Regions from separate parts of the Brevibacillus sp. AF8 genome, predicted to be linked through region 1. Evidence: predicted binding sites of a transcription regulator. Region 1 holds the regulator's gene; the other holds the start of a gene.
What was found. Region 1 encodes Rex, which represses fermentation and respiration genes when NADH is low (regulators of the CRP and FNR family bind a similar motif). Its sites were predicted from a motif close to TTGTGAAATATTTCACAA; they were not measured.

Region 1 (7,987 bases):
GGTGGAACCGCAATCCGATATCCACTCCATCCTTGCCCCGCAGTATCTTCAAGGCGTTCAGGACGAACGGATTGCATAACTCCCTTGAGCAATACTGCGTGCTCATACGGGGTGAACAGCGCATACGGCAGTGCAGCATGGTCCTGTATCTGGCCATCAATTCGAACCGAAACTGGCTGCCCATCTTTTCTGGCTATTTCAAGCTGGTGGCCACCGATTTCTCCTGCGAGCTGAAATTGCTCATTTTGAAATCGCCCATGTAAGGTCTGATCCTTCATGTAAACCAGAAATGAGCGTTCCTCGTCCTGCGTAATCTGCTCCAAAAGCTCCGCTACCGTCGTCGTCTGCCCCGTTCCTGTTGTTTGTCTGACCGCAGACGCAGGATCCGTGCTGCCTGTATTGGCTGATCGACTTACTGTCCCCAATACAATCCCCAGGAGAAATAGACCGAGTAGGATAGGAATGAGCCACCACAGCAATTTGGGCCGGATGTACATGTCGTCCCCCCTGTCCCATTTTTGTCTTTAGCCTATGCTATACGGGAAGGTTTTAGAACGACACGGAAAAGTTGCTAATCATAGCTTAAGGTCGGGCGGTCATACTACACATACACCCCGAGGAGGTGAGCGCGTGACATCTTCGCAACAAACTACATCTCCTGACATACTTGGGTTTCTGTTACAGGAATATCGCGTCTCCTGGGCAGGATTGTCGTCTCCCTTGCGTCAATGGTCGCACACACCCACTCTTCATTTTCGCCATCATCTCCTGACAAAAGCTGTGGCAAAAATGAACAACGGAACGTCGTAGTATCCAATTCCCCTACCTACACCTGCACTGCCTTACTCCTGTCCCCCACCTGACAGGAGCCTTTTACCGTTTTAACGTTTGGAATACGCGGTTCGCTTCGTAAATCGCGCGCTCCTCATCGATGGTCAACAGCTTATGATTACGCATCAAGAATTTACCCGCTACAATCGTATCTTTCACATCTCGTCCATTTGCTGCGTACACCACGTGTGAAATCGGTTGGTGCGCCGGGTGGAAATGGGCTTGATGGCTATCCATCACGATCAAGTCAGCTTGCTTGCCTACTTCAATGCTTCCAAGCGTTTCTTCTTGGAATACCCCTTCTGCGCCATAACGGGTAGCCATGCGAAGCGCTTCCTCTGCTGGAACTGCTACTGGATCGTTGTTCACACCTTTGTGCAGAATCGCAGCGAGCTTCAATTCTTCGAACAGATTCAAATTGTTGTTACTTGCTGAGCTGTCTGTACCGAGCGATACGCTTACGCCTTTTGCCAACATTTTCGGAACAGGCGCAACACCGCTTGCCAGCTTCAAGTTGCTGACTACATTATGAGAAACTCTCACGTTGTATTTTGCCAAAATGTCGATTTCTTCATCCGTTAGGTGAACAGCGTGCGCGACGAGTGTTGGGCGATTGAACATACCCAGCTTTTCCAAGTGAGCGACTGGACGCAGTCCGTAGTCCTTCTCGTTTTGACCGACTTCCCAAGCGGTTTCTGACATATGGATATGAAGCGGCAAGGACAACTCATCAGCTTTTTCGATAATTTGGGTAATAAATTCTGGCGAGCAGGTATACGGCGCATGCGGTGCCATCATGACGGTAATACGTCCGTCTGCCTGATTATGCCATTCTTTTGCAAAAAGTGTCGCGTCCTTCAGCTTTGTTTGACGTTCTTCTTCGGAGCACAGACCGATCATTCCTCGGCAAAGGCGGGCACGCATTCCAGCTGCATCGACTTCCTTCGCCACAACATCCATATGGTCATACATATCCACAAACGTGGTAGTTCCGGTACGAATCATCTCAATAAGCGACAGTTGGGTACCCCATTTTACTGTGTCACCCGTGAATTGCGCCTCCAATGGCCACATTTTGTCTTCCAGCCATTGTTGTAGCGGCAAATCATCTGCATAACCACGTAGGAGGGACATACCAGCATGTCCATGCGTGTTGATTAACCCAGGCAGTATGTAGTCTCCTTTTTGATCGATAACTTCATCGTATCCCGCTTCCGACAGGTCCTCAGGAGTTGGGCCCACATACGTAATCTTGTTGCCTTCGAATGCTACGGCACCATCGTAAATGACTTCATTCGTATCGTTAACGGTAATGACTGTTGCGTGAATGAGGATCGTCTTTTTCATAGTATACACTCCATTCTTATGTCAAGTAGTAGGCCAAGCTTTGCAGGTTGGACGTCACGTCCGCATAGTGAATGCGAACATCCTTTCCTGCGCGAATCGTCGTAGGGGCAAAATTCAAGATCCCCCTGATACCCGCTTGAGTCAACTGATCACATACGGATTGCGCTGCAGGGGCCGGTACCGTAATAATCGCCAGCTTGATTTGCTTTTTAACGATTGTCTCTTCCAGCTCTGATAAAGGCTGAATCGGTATACCTGCGACTTTTTTGCCCTGCTTCTCTGGATTATTGTCAAAGATGGCCGCAATCCGCATGTTATCTTTCAAATAAGCGTTGTAGTTACTGATGGCATGGCCCAAATGCCCAGCTCCGACCAAAGCGACACGGATTTCATCCGTTAGCTTCAGGATTTCACGTATTTTTTCCACCAGATAATCGACATCATAGCCGATTCCCTTTTTTCCAAAATCACCAAAAGCTGCAAGATCTTTTCTGATTTGGGCAGGATTCACATCAAGATTCTTGCCCATCTGTTGGGAGGAAACGGTGGTCACCTCAACTTGCTGCAAATAACTGAGGTAACGCAGATAAATCGGCAAACGACGGACGACCGCTTCTGAAATCTTTTCGTGTTTTGCCACGTTCGGTCTTCCCCCCTAATTCTTTTGCTTCAAAATCCGATATTCTTTTCCATTCGATAAAATGGTAATGGAACCGTCGTGGCTGGTAACGTATGTCTCGGCCCATGACTCACCCAAACGCTCCATGACCTCCGTCTGACCGTCTTTCATTTGATCCCGTGATCGGCCTGTCTGAATAATGGCGACCTGAGGATCGACCTGCGTCAGAAACGGTTGTGAAGATCCCTGATTGCTTCCCTGACCGGCTACCTTTAGCACTTCCGCCTTCAGTTTGTCATTTTGCCGTTCCAACAGTCGCTCCTCTGCTTTTTCATTCACGGCACTCATAAACAAAAATCGCAGTTGACCGTGCGTCAATCGAAAAACAAGAGAATTGTTCTGAGGCGATAAAAATAACGGTTCATCCGGAAGCAATACTTCCATGGAGATTTCTTGGTCAAGAGTGAGTACTTGTCCTTGCTCTGCTTCCATCTGCTTTTGGTTGGAGCGAAGCAGCACGACATGCCGAATGGATGGTGCGATCAGCTTTGGCAAAATGACAGCATCGATGAGCACTTGTTGGCTCAATGAAGCGTAGCCTCCCATATATTCCGGCTGGTCGTTCGTTAACACCACATAATCGAGCCGTGTAATCTTGAGCTCTGCCAAGCGCGCTGAAAGAACGGGCCAATCTTCTGACGTACCCGTATCAATCAGCATCGTTTTACCGCCTGGCATTCTCAAAAGCGTACTCTCACCTTGTGGAAGTGCGAAGTAGGTGATTATGAGACCCGAAAATTCCTGTTCTGTCTCGGTTTCAAACGGGTCATCTATCTTCACTGCTGCTTCTTGCAAATACAAATGGCTATCAATCGAGCATGCGCAAAGGAAAAACACACTCAGAACTACTATCCACCAACGCCACTCTTTTTTCCATAACATTTATTTTATCACCTTAATCCCTATGAGACTATTGCTTCATTTTATGAATCTGACAGGGATTGCATACTAAGGAATGGCTCTATGCGCTCTCGCAGAGTTGGCCATGGACCGCTTTCGATTTGAAATGGCGGCAAAGATTGAAGGAATGAGCGTCCATATCTCGACTCAACCACACGCGTGTCGAAAACGATCACGACCCCTCTATCCAAGTGATGGCGAATTAATCGCCCCACCCCTTGCTTAAATTGTAGAACGGCTTGTGGAAGAGACAACGACATAAAGGCGTTTTTTCCTTCTGCCTTCAAAAGCTCTGCCCTTCCTTGATAGACAGGATGATTCGGCGGAGCAAACGGAAGGCGAACAATAACTAAACTGCTCAGCCATTCTCCCTGGATATCGACACCTTCCCAGAAGCTGCTAGTTCCAAGCAGCACACTTCTCTCCATGCTTCGGAACAGTCGCACCAGCTTGCTCCGATTGTTGCTATCAATCCCGTGACCGAATAACGTATACGGTTCTGGAGCCTCTCCCAGTCGTTCTTTCATCGCTTGGTAAACAAGTCGAAGCATCGAATGGGAGGTAAACAGGATCAGCGTCCTTCCTTTCGAAGCCAGTACGACGTCCACACACCCTTGAATGACCGCCTCCAAGTACGTGTGGTCACTCTCTTTGCCTGGTGCAGGGAAATCAGATGGAATCAACAGCAGCCCCTGCTCTTCATAATGAAACGGCGATGGCAGTGACAAGGTACGCACTCGTTCCTCGGGAAGCTGGTCGAGACCAAACTGGCTTTTGATGTAGGAGAAGCTGTTCTTGACCGTCAGAGTGGCTGATGTCAAAATCAGACTCCGCTTTTGTGCGAAAAGCGGTTCTGCCAGTGAGTCGGCAACCTTCAAGAGTGCCGCTGACAAATGAACCTGCTTGCGAGCTGTACGGGACTCTACTTCCATCCAATACACATACTCGGCATCCTGCTCAAGTAAAAAGAAGTGAAGCAGCTCCACGGCGTTCTGCCAGTCTTTGATGAGACCGAATAAATCTGTCAGTAGACTGCGTACGGCAAAAGGAGGCTTTTCCTCTTGCGGAGTCGTTCGCAAAAGCTGTTCGATGCCCGCTGCATATGCGGTCATCCCTTCAATCAGCTTTTTGGTTACTTTGCGTATCTTCTCGTGTTTACCTACAAACGATTCGATCCGATATCGTACTGTCTCACGACCAGCGTCCGTCGTCTCCTCCGCACGATCTGATGCCCATGCATACAAGAGCTGTGTCCATTGCTGCGCTTTCTCTCGCAAGGCAGCGGACTGTTTTCTTAGCTCCAAAAGCTTGGCAGCGACATCTTCTTGTACCGCTGGCATCCAGCTTTGCAGCTCTTCTGCGAAGCGGGCTATAGCCCCACCCTCCTCAACCGATGCACGATCTAACAAGAAAAGAAGCTGCGTGGTTGAAAACTGCTTGCCTAAATGCTGTGTCGCTGCATCCTCCAAATGATGGGCCTCATCGACGATAGCAACTTCATACGAAGGGAGGATTCTGTTTTCCGCTTGCAAGTCGCTGATGAATAGGGCGTGATTGACGATGAGGACATCGACATCGCGAGCCCGTTCCTTCGCCTGGAAATAGTAGCAGCGACTAAACCACGGGCAAGCCCGATTCAAACAAGAGCTCGTATCACTTTTTACCTGTTGCCACAGCAGTTGACCACTTGGAGGCATGCTTAGCTCTTCCACGTCACCGGTAACGGTTTGCGTGAGCCACGTCAGCATCTGTCCTTTGACCAAGCGCATTTCTTGGCTGCTTCCTTCTACAGGTTCGTCTACGGCTTGTTCAAATTTACGCAAGCATAAGTAGTTTCCTCTGCCTTTTAGCGTCGAAGCCGTAAACGAAAACGGCAACGACTCCTGCAAGGTAGCGATTTCCTTATGGAATAGCTGTTCCTGCAATTGAATGGTATTGGTACTGACCACCAGCTGTTGCTGATTGTAATGAGCCCAAATGATCCCCGGCAAGAGATAGGCTAATGATTTTCCCGTACCTGTCCCTGCCTCTACCAATAAATGGGCGCCATTCTCCATTGCCTCATAAACGGCATGCATCATTGCTTCCTGAGCATCCCGACGTTGATATCCCGACATTTTTGCCTGCATGTACCCGTTTTCGCCCAAAACCTCCTCGAGCTGGTCGGCAAACGCTTTAGTCACTGTCGCATCGACATGAGGACGCTTTAGAGACGCTGTTAATTTTTCTTCGCGCTTCCGTAGAGCCAACTGGCGATAAATATCCCACATGTCTGAGGAATCCGTTTCGGTTGTGGTTCCATCCAGCTCTGGCAGTTCTATGAGCTTTTCCATCTCGATCTGACGTAAAAGAACCTCGATATCCGAGCGAAACGAAGAAACGAGCATCTGCAGGCGCTGGATCGTCACGAGTGGCAGTCTCTTTAAAATATCCAGCAAGTGGAGAAACAGCTGCGCCGTTGCGAGTGCATCACTATCTGCTTGATGGGGATTATCGTGCTCGATTTCCAGCTCAGACGCCAGTTCTCCGAGTCTGTAGCTATTTTGCATTGGCAAAAGAACACGGGATAGCTCCACTGTATCGAGCACGTAGCCGTCAAACGCATAATAGCCCTGGCTCAGCAGGGCTTCTTGTAAAAATTGGAGATCAAAGCTTGCATTATGTGCTACAAATGCTCGTCCGTCCAATAAACGTAAGAAATCTGGAAACACTTCTTCCAAGGAAGGAGCATCTGCAACCATTTCATTGGTAATCCCTGTTAATTGAGTAATAAACGGTGGAATATCCTGGCCCGGATGAATCAGGGTGGAAAAACTCTCGGTAATCTGCCCGTCATCGATTGCGACAGCACCAATCTGAATGATGCTATCCCCTTGGCGTGGATGGCTTCCCGTCGTCTCAAAATCTACAACTAGTAATCGATTCAAACGTTGTCACCTCGTAACCTGGGCGGAAACATTCAATCCGCACCCATTCACATTCGGCAACGATGGGAAATATTCCTGCTCTCCTGTACATTTAAGGCTGTACGAGCTCGGTTTGCATTTCTGTTTGACCGAGCTTGCTTGCACACAATTGCAGATAGATGGGGATTTCCCATAACTGTTCTGCGAATGGCAATGCCCGTTGAAAATATTGTTCAGCTAGGCGCCAATTTTCTTCCACAACCGCGATTCTCCCCAGATGAAAATACCCTAACGAACGTACATATGGCTCAGCGTCTTCCAGGAAATACTTTGCCAACCGTTTTGCTTCTTGTGTATCCCCCAGCTTTTCGTATGCGGAAATCATCCCGGATTGTCCGAGGCGATTGTCTCGGTTTTTCTCTAGTATGATCCGAAACGCTTTGATCGCTTCGTCTACCCTTCCGTCAAACAACAACATCCAGCCATAACTAAAAAGAAAGTCATCATTTTCGGGTGCGAGACTAATCGCTTTTTTAACGAGCGTCAATGCCCTTTTCGTACCCGCAATGAGCCATGTATTCCAGGCCAAGCCATGCCACGTCCAGCCTTCTTTTGGGGAACGCTCCGTCAAAAAGTGATAGCAAATCTGTGCCCGGTGGTAATTGCCCACTGTTTCGTATAAAGAGGCCATTTCCTGAAGAGTATCGCTGTCCAAATCACGTGTCGGCAGTTGCAAGCCTTTCGGTGGGCTCCATTCCACCGTCTGGTCCATCGTATGCAATAACTTGGCAGCACGCAGCCATAGCATCTGCGCTTCCCAATCGTGCTCGTTTTTTTCTAAATACGGTTCCAATTCGTCCAAAGCTTCCTGTGCATCGCCATCTCTTAAATAGCATAGCGCGAGGTTGTATTTGGCTTCTTCCTGTTCTGGCTTGATCTCGAGAGACGTCTTGAAAGCTTGCGCCGCCTCCAGCCATTGCTCCTCCTCCGCAAGTATGCATCCGATGGCATTAAAACTGATGGCCACAACGGTAGGTGAGCCTGCCGTCCTGCCGAGAAGACGGAATTCCCGAAAGGCTAATTCTGTTTCCTCACACAAAAGGAGACTGTAAGCGTAGTACAAGCGCCCACTTTCCCAGTCTGGCGATTTTTGAACTAGTTCTGCAAAGCACTTTTTTGCGTCTTGAAACATGCGCAGATGATAAAAGCCTTCCCCACGTCGAAAAATCGGCTCGTATGGACCCGCTTCCGGGGAATACTCTTTCTTTTTTCCCTCTGCTGTTTTTTCTGTTTCTACTGCCTTTGGTGATTCTGCATTACCCTT
Region 2 (7,987 bases), on a different contig from region 1:
AATATAGGTTCGATCAAGGTGCTGCTAAAAGCTGGTTTCCACAAGGAAGGGATTGCCAAGAAAAACGTGAAAATCAATGGTCGGTGGGAAGATCATCAAACACTGGCGATCGTCAAGGAAGAACAAACCGACCAGGTGAAGCCCCAGGTTCAACGTAAAAATCCTGGATCAGTTGCTCCGCCTATGGGAGCCTATACACATCTGACGGTCGTTCCAAAAGGAGCCGATTTGCTCGTGCTTTCTGGGCAGGTAGGAATGGACATTCATGGAGAGTTGCCGACAGATATGAAAGAACAAGTAGAAAACACGCTACAGAACATACTGCGCAATTTTGAAAGTGAATCAGTTAGCGCGGACCATATTATCAAAATCAATATATGGGCAACCGAGCAAATGGATTGGAAACATTTTAATCAGGTATGGGAGAAGTTCCACGGGGGGACACCGCCAGCGATGACCATGTCTTACGTCCCGGCATTGGCAGTCCCTTCGCTCAAAGTGGAGATAGAAGCTTGGGCAGCGAAATGGTAGGGAGGAAATAGAAGGGTGAAGCTTTTCGCTTCATCCCTTTTTTCTGTAACTTTTTTCTAGCAAAAACGTCAATATTTTCAGGAGATAGAATAATCGTGACGTTATTACTGTTTTGACAGCAAAAGATGTCAAAACATGAAGGAATATGGGGACGAATCGAGAAGTTCTTTCTATTAGCTGGATTTTCCAAAAATAAGAGAAAAACAGAGGGGAACGAGGAACTTGCTTTTACGAGTAAATGTCAGCTTGCTAGCTGTTTTCTTCCTGATTTTGCTGATGCCTCTGTCCATTGCGCGAGCGGCCACCCATGTAGAAGTGGCGGTCGATCAGTTAAATATTCGAAGCGAGCCAGGTACGACTACCCAGATCGTCGCAACCCTCAAAAAAGCGACGCGGTTGCCAATCACCAAACAGCAAAAAGATTGGACCCAGGTAAAGCTGCCGAACGGCAATACCGGATGGGTCAATAATAAGTATGTGAAGATGATAGAAGTTCCACAGATCAAATATGTCAAAAGCAATGTGGATATGCTGAATGTTCGGGCAGAACCAAATGCCACTGCACAAATTTTGCAGATCATCGACAAAAACGGTGTGTTTTTGCAAATGAGAAAGCAGGGGGATTGGGCACAAATTAAGCTGTCTGATCAAAAGAACGGCTGGGTGAAAGCCAATTACTTGACGGAGACAGCGGCACCACCACCACCAAAACCACCACAGGTACCAGCACAAATCCCGGATCCGACAACAATTCCAGCACCGCCCCCTCCTGTAGTCCCATCCAATACAGGGAGTGGATTCGAACAAGGGACAATCGTATTGACGGAAGGCTATGAAGTTTATGCGCAGCCAGATATTCTTGGTACCGTCATTGGTCAAATTCATGGCGGGATGACGATCAACCATTACGGATATGCAAATGGTTGGTATACCATCAACTTCAACGGTACCTATGCCTATATTTTCAAACCAATGGAACAGACGGGGACAGCTCCATCACTGCCGAGTTCAACACCGGGGGTACCAGCGACTTTGCCAACAACACCGCCGCCCTCTGTACAAGAACTACAGGTTCGTGTCAAAAATCCTGATTCCAATATCCGCAACGGTCCCTCAACCGAACATGCCATAATTGGAAATGTTCAACCCGGACAAGTATTCCCGGTTGTGCAAACAGTAGGAGACTGGTACCTCATCAGACTGGCAGACAATTCGACCGCCTACATCGCGGGGTGGATCGTAGAGAAGATTCAACCAGCTGGTACTCTGCCACCGACAGGAGCAACGTACGAGTACAACAGTGGGATGATTGGAAACGAGAAAGTGTATATCTATCACACCCATAACCGTGAGTCTTGGCGAAATGTTGCACGGAACCAACAAGGGAGCTCGGTAGATGATCCAGAGATTAACATCACGCTTGTTGGGAAACGGCTGGGCGAACTACTCCAAGCAAGAGGCATTTCGGCAATGGCGAGCCAGGACGATTTCGCTCAGAGATTGAGGGAACAAAATAAAAGCTACTCGATGTCTTATACCGAGTCGTACAAGGCGGTAGCGGCAGCGGCTGCAACCAGTCCGCACTTGCAGTACATTTTCGATATTCATCGGGACAGTGATGAGCCACGCAGCAAGGTAGCGATCACGATCAATGGCAAAACCTATTCCCGGATGCTGTTTGTAATCGGAACAGCGAACCCGAACCATCTGGCGAACAAAAAGCTGGCGGAAGAGCTGAACGCCCGTCTGGAAGCCTCTTATCCCGGATTGTCGCGGGGGATTATCCTGAAAGGTTCAAATCAAGGAAACGGGGTGTACAATCAGTCCATTTCCGAGGGCGCCCTGCTTTTGGAATTCGGCGGTACGAACAACACCTTGGAAGAAGGCTATAATACAGCAGAAGCCTTTGCCGAAGTTTTCGGGAATTACCTGATCGAATCTCAAATCGCATTCAATTAAACGGTTAATAAAAGTAGCACGATTCTTATCGCCACGCGCGAGAGAATCGTGTTTTTTTCCGGGAGGATCATTTATATGGCTACGCATCAAGAACACATACAATCGACTTACGATAACAGTCTCAGTCATCTTCAAGGTGACTGTGAAAGCTGCTTTGGCTTGTGCTGTGTGGCATTGCCTTTTGCTGCTTCCTCTGACTTTGCCATCAATAAAGACGCAGGCAAGCCCTGTAGTAACTTACAGGCAGACTTCCGGTGCGGTGTTCACACAAAGCTGAGAGACATCGGCTTTCGCGGTTGTACGGTCTACGATTGCTTTGGAGCTGGTCAAAAGGTGTCTCAAGTCACTTATGGCGGTCAAGATTGGCGGAAAGAACCCGGATCAGCGAAGCAAATGTACGAAGTATTTCCGATCATGTGGCAGCTTCACGAGCTGCTCTGGTATATAACGGATGCGTTGACCAAGCAAGCTGCCGAGCCGCTCCATCCTGCATTGAAGGAAGCAATGGAGGAGACGCAGCGCCTGACGGATCAGAGTCCTGAGGATATCCTGAAGCTGGACATCGCACTTCATCGAGCAAAAGTAAATGAACTATTGCTACAGACAAGTGAATTGGTACGCAAGGACGCGGTTACCAAGTACAAAGGGGGCAAGCAAGGAAAATCCTATGGTCGAGGAGCTGATCTCATTGGTGCCAAGCTCAAAGGCGCTGATTTACGAGGCACCCAATTACGCGGGGCTTATTTGATTGCTGCTGATCTGAGAGGAGCGGATTTGCGGGGAGCCGACCTCATTGGTGCAGATTTTCGCGATACAGATGTGAGCGGAGCGAACTTGACGGAAACGTTGTTTCTCACGCAGGTTCAGCTCAACGCGGCGAAGGGTGATGCCAGCACCAAGCTGCCACCGTTGTTTACGCGTCCGCCGCACTGGGCTAAATAAAAGAATCAAAAGCAGGGTGTCATTCGTTGACAGCCTGCTTTTTCTCAAGTTATATGGTTCCCTCCAAGATTACGAGTCTGGATTGGAATGCAACCCAACTATTTCTATTACTTCGACTACTCCTACTCTTCTCGAACCTTCCATAAAATATCCGATCACCCCAAGCTCCATTCTTTTTGTGTGGACCTCTTTACGCATCTGGGGGAAAAGAATCCGCATGCGTGCAGTTCCTTCTGTAGGAACAGGGCTTGTGTTATCTAAAATGATTTCTCCGTGATCATCTTCAAATTCAGGATGGATGGCAAAGATGCCTGTTAGGCTTATGTCATCTCCCTCGTAAGAAAAATCACTTCGATAGCCTTGAAACGGTGTCACCTTTCTGCCGCCTTCATTTTCCGAGTAAAATCGATATTTTACTCGAAAATCAGCGGGATGCTTCCTTATTTCTTCATAGGGTGTCCACATGTCATTTCCTCCGTTCTTTAAAAATGGTTGTTAATACAATTCTACTTTTGCCGTATTAACTAGCGTGAGGCTCACAACCAAACAAATTGCGCAATTTGTTTATTCCATCCAGAAGGGAGGGGAAGTAATTGGAGATTGCCCAAGTGAACACAGGCATCTGCCATAAAGAAGAACACGAAAAGCAAGCGGAAAGCATGTCGACCGAAACTTTTACTCAAATTTATGGTGCGTACTATAAGCGCGTCTACAAATATATTTGCTATCGTATCAATAATCACTACACAGCGGAAGAAATATGCAGTCATGTGTTTGAAATGGTGATTTCAAAATACAGCAGCTTCTCGCCGGATAAATCAAACTTTGAGGTTTGGTTGTTTGCGATCGCCAGAAATGCAGTAACAGATTACTTTCGCTTACAGAAGAAAAGGATCAGCTTTTCATTGGATTCGATTCTGAATCTGGTCTTGCCGAAGTCGTCACCGGAGGACATTGTGATCCGCGACGATAATCATCAAGCCTTATTTCAAGCACTGGCCAAGCTGAGTGACAAGGAACGCAATATCATCGCCATGAAATATGCGGCTGGTCTTAAAAACGCGGAAATTGCAGAACTTCTTGGTGTCAGTGGTTCAAATATTGGCGTCGTTCTCTACAGATGCTTGAAAAAGCTGCAAATGGAATTGCAAAAAGGGGGCTTCCGCTATGAAGAGTGAGCATGATCTAAACGATTTTCGTGAACTCACCGACTTGCTTACTGATCTGGAATTAGATGACGCCACTCCAAAAGCCAGCATATACAATCGGCTGAAATTCAAATTGGAATCAGGAAACATACAATTACATGATAGGAAAAAGGACGGGATCTCTATGAAAACGAATAAATGGAAAGCTGTCTCAGTTAGTGCTGTTGCTGTTGTTTGCCTTTTAGGCGCATTTTCGACTACATCGTTTGCCCAAGAAATGCTCCAGACGATCTTGGCACGCTTTCAGGTCGGGAACATGGAAATTACCCAATACGATAAAGAACAGCCTGCTACTCAGTCCAATTCCCAAGTAATCGAGATACCTGTAGAACCCAAGGCCCCCCCACAGATGACATTGGAAGAAGCACGCGCAGCCAGCAAAATGGACTTTCCCGCACCGACATGGTTATCAGAGCATTATTCCTATGTGAACGCGGTCGTTCAAGGCGAGCATATGGTAGAAGTTCAGTATAAAAAAGAGAAAGAGTTTATTTCCTTGCTGATTTCAACCGGTGGCGAAAACGGCATCAGCACGACAGAGGGTGTCAAGATCGAAACCATTGGCGGGAAAAAGGTGTATTTCGCCAACGGGATCGTGATTTGGGAACATGAAGGATTCACGTACGAGTTGTATCAGATGGCAGAGAAGAGCTTCGATGCTGCGACTATCGGCAACATCATCGAATCCTTGTCAACGAAATCCGTCAAAAAATAAGCAGTTGTCACTTAACCACGTACCCAGGCACACCGACTTCGATTTTTCGAGGTCGGGGATCATCTGGGTATTCCACTCAAGATGGGCCTTGTAACGGGGCCCATTTTTGTATCTGCCGTCACAGAGTGTTAAAAATCATGTAACGAATCGGACACCCTCTAGGGTCAAAAGTCCTGCTACAATTACACATGACCGGAAATATACAGGGTAAAACAAAAAACTCTCTCACGAAGGTGAATGCGAAAAGGGGGTTACAGGAGAGAGAATTATTTGTGAATTTTTTCACATATATTTGTGATATTTTTCACAAAGCCGTAATAAATGCGGATTTCCCCACTGGTATAATTCCGGTACATAAAGGCCAAAACGCGAATAGAAAGGGATCTTGTACATGGATATAGTGGATTTGGGACGACTTCAATTTGCGATAACAACGATCTTTCATTTTGTTTTTGTGCCGATTTCCATCGGGCTGTCCTTATTAGTAGCCATTATGGAAACGATGTATGTGGTAAAAAAGAATGACTTGTACAAAAAAATGGCCAAGTTTTGGGGAACCTTTTTGCTCATAAATTTTGCTGTCGGGATTGTGACAGGGATTATGCAGGAGTTCCAATTTGGGATGAACTGGTCAGATTTCTCACGATTCGTCGGCGACGTATTTGGAACACCGCTAGCGATTGAGGCTCTCTTGGCATTCTTCCTCGAATCGACTTTTATTGGACTATGGGTATTCGGTTGGGATCGCTTGTCCAAAGGTGTGCATCTCGCATGTATTTGGCTCGTATCCATTGGAACGATTCTTTCGGCTCTTTGGATTCTTGCAGCCAACTCGTTCATGCAGCAGCCAGTCGGCTTCGCAATCAATAACGGACGAGCAGAGATGGTCGATTTCTTCGCTCTTCTTACCAATGGACAATTACTATATGAATTCCCGCATACCGTATTTGCGGCATTTGCGACAGGAGCCTTTCTGGTAGCAGGTATCAGTGCTTGGAAGCTATTGAAAAAACAAGACGTTACATTCTTTGCGCAATCTTTCAAAATTGCGATCGTGGTAGCATTGATTTCCTCGCTTGCGATTGCTCAATTCGGTCATGGTCAGGCACAATATTTGGTTGCTACCCAACCGATGAAAATGGCAGCGAGCGAAGGGCTGTGGGAAACAAGCGCGGACCCGGCTCCTTGGACGGTTTTTGCAACGATTGATCCAGAAAAACAAGAAAACGGCTTTGAAATAAAAATTCCATATTTGCTTAGTGTTCTGACGTACAACTCACTTTCAGGTTCTGTCCCGGGCATGTTGGAGTTGCAGGCGGAGTATGAGAAAACTTACGGTCCAGGAAACTATATTCCCCCAGTTCGGACGACCTTCTGGAGCTTCCGCATCATGGTAGCGGGCGGTAGTGCCATGATTTTGCTGGCTTTGTACGGGGCATATCTCGCTTTGCGCAAAAAGCTGGAACAGCCAAACAAGCGGTTCATGCAGTTGATGGTTGCGGGTATCTCGTTGCCATTCATCGCAAACTCGGCTGGGTGGATCATGACGGAGGTAGGTCGTCAGCCATGGACGGTATTCGGGCTGTTGCGTGTTGAAGATTCGGTTTCCCCAAGCATTAGCACAGGAGCGGTATGGTTCTCTCTCATCGCCTTCACGACGATTTATCTTATCCTGCTGTGCCTCTTGGCTTATCTGTTTGCTCGTGTGGCCAAAAAAGGGCCGGAATTGGATAGTCATGAGGAAGTAGAGAATGTACAGCTTCAAGATCCATTTGATCGTGTAAGGAGTGAACGTTATGGGGCTTAATGAACTGTGGTTCCTGCTCATTGCCGTTCTGTTTACCGGATTTTTCTTTCTCGAAGGCTTCGACTTTGGTGTCGGCATGGCGACGCGCCTGCTCTCACGAAATGATTTGCAAACCCGGGTTCTGATCAATACGATTGGCCCGTTCTGGGATGCCAATGAAGTGTGGCTGATTACAGCCGCTGGTGCGATGTTCGCAGCGTTCCCAGAGTGGTATTCCACGATGTTTAGCGGCTATTATCTCGTGCTTACGCTAATTCTGCTTGCGTTGATTGGGCGAGGGGTAGCATTTGAATTTAGAGGCAAAGGGAAAGGCGAGGCTTGGAAAAAGACGTGGGACGCAGCGATTCTGATTGGAAGCTTTGTACCGCCGATGTTGTTTGGAATGGTGTTTGCCAGCCTGGTGAAGGGTGTGCCGATTGATCAAAATATGGAAATGACTGCGGGCTTCTCTGATATTGTGAATGGATACTCGTTGTGGGCAGGTGTGACAGTCACGGGATTATGCTTGCTACACGGTCTGAACTTTATCTCGTTGCGCACTGTGGGCGAGCTGCGTGAAAAATCACGTGTACTGGCAGCAAAGCTGTTGCCTGTGCAAGCGGTTCTCATGGCAGTGCTTGTAGGGTGGACATTCAAGGTAACCGATCTGTTTGAACGTCAGGGTGTATTGTTGACAGCAGCCACACTCTTAGGTGTTATCGCCTTTGTACTGGCTCGTCACTACCTGAGACAAGGCAGGGAAGGTTGGGCTTTCGGGATGACAGGCGCGATGATCCTGTTGACATTCGTCTCGATGTTTATCGGTTTGTTCCCACGGGTGATGGT

Region 2: KB186_RS25450 (cytochrome ubiquinol oxidase subunit I) is a predicted target of Rex. The motif match lies at 5,626-5,643, and genes of this name have one in related genera.

The regions. Positions count from the first base shown of each region.
Region 1 covers NZ_JAGQDN010000002.1:408,031-416,017, reverse strand. Annotated here, with positions in the region: gene KB186_RS05205 (hypothetical protein) at 1-497, opposite strand, end outside; gene KB186_RS05200 (hypothetical protein) at 631-810, shown strand; gene KB186_RS05195 (amidohydrolase) at 874-2,178, opposite strand; gene KB186_RS05190 (redox-sensing transcriptional repressor Rex) at 2,195-2,818, opposite strand; gene KB186_RS05185 (ComEC/Rec2 family competence protein) at 2,834-3,739, opposite strand; gene dinG (ATP-dependent DNA helicase DinG) at 3,781-6,684, opposite strand; gene KB186_RS05175 (tetratricopeptide repeat protein) at 6,776-7,987, opposite strand, start outside.
Region 2 covers NZ_JAGQDN010000027.1:39,795-47,781, forward strand. Annotated here, with positions in the region: gene KB186_RS25420 (GNAT family N-acetyltransferase) at 1-531, shown strand, start outside; gene spoIIP (stage II sporulation protein P) at 754-2,490, shown strand; gene KB186_RS25430 (pentapeptide repeat-containing protein) at 2,566-3,432, shown strand; gene KB186_RS25435 (hypothetical protein) at 3,502-3,897, opposite strand; gene KB186_RS25440 (sigma-70 family RNA polymerase sigma factor) at 4,026-4,610, shown strand; gene KB186_RS25445 (hypothetical protein) at 4,600-5,355, shown strand; gene KB186_RS25450 (cytochrome ubiquinol oxidase subunit I) at 5,747-7,162, shown strand; gene cydB (cytochrome d ubiquinol oxidase subunit II) at 7,152-7,987, shown strand, end outside.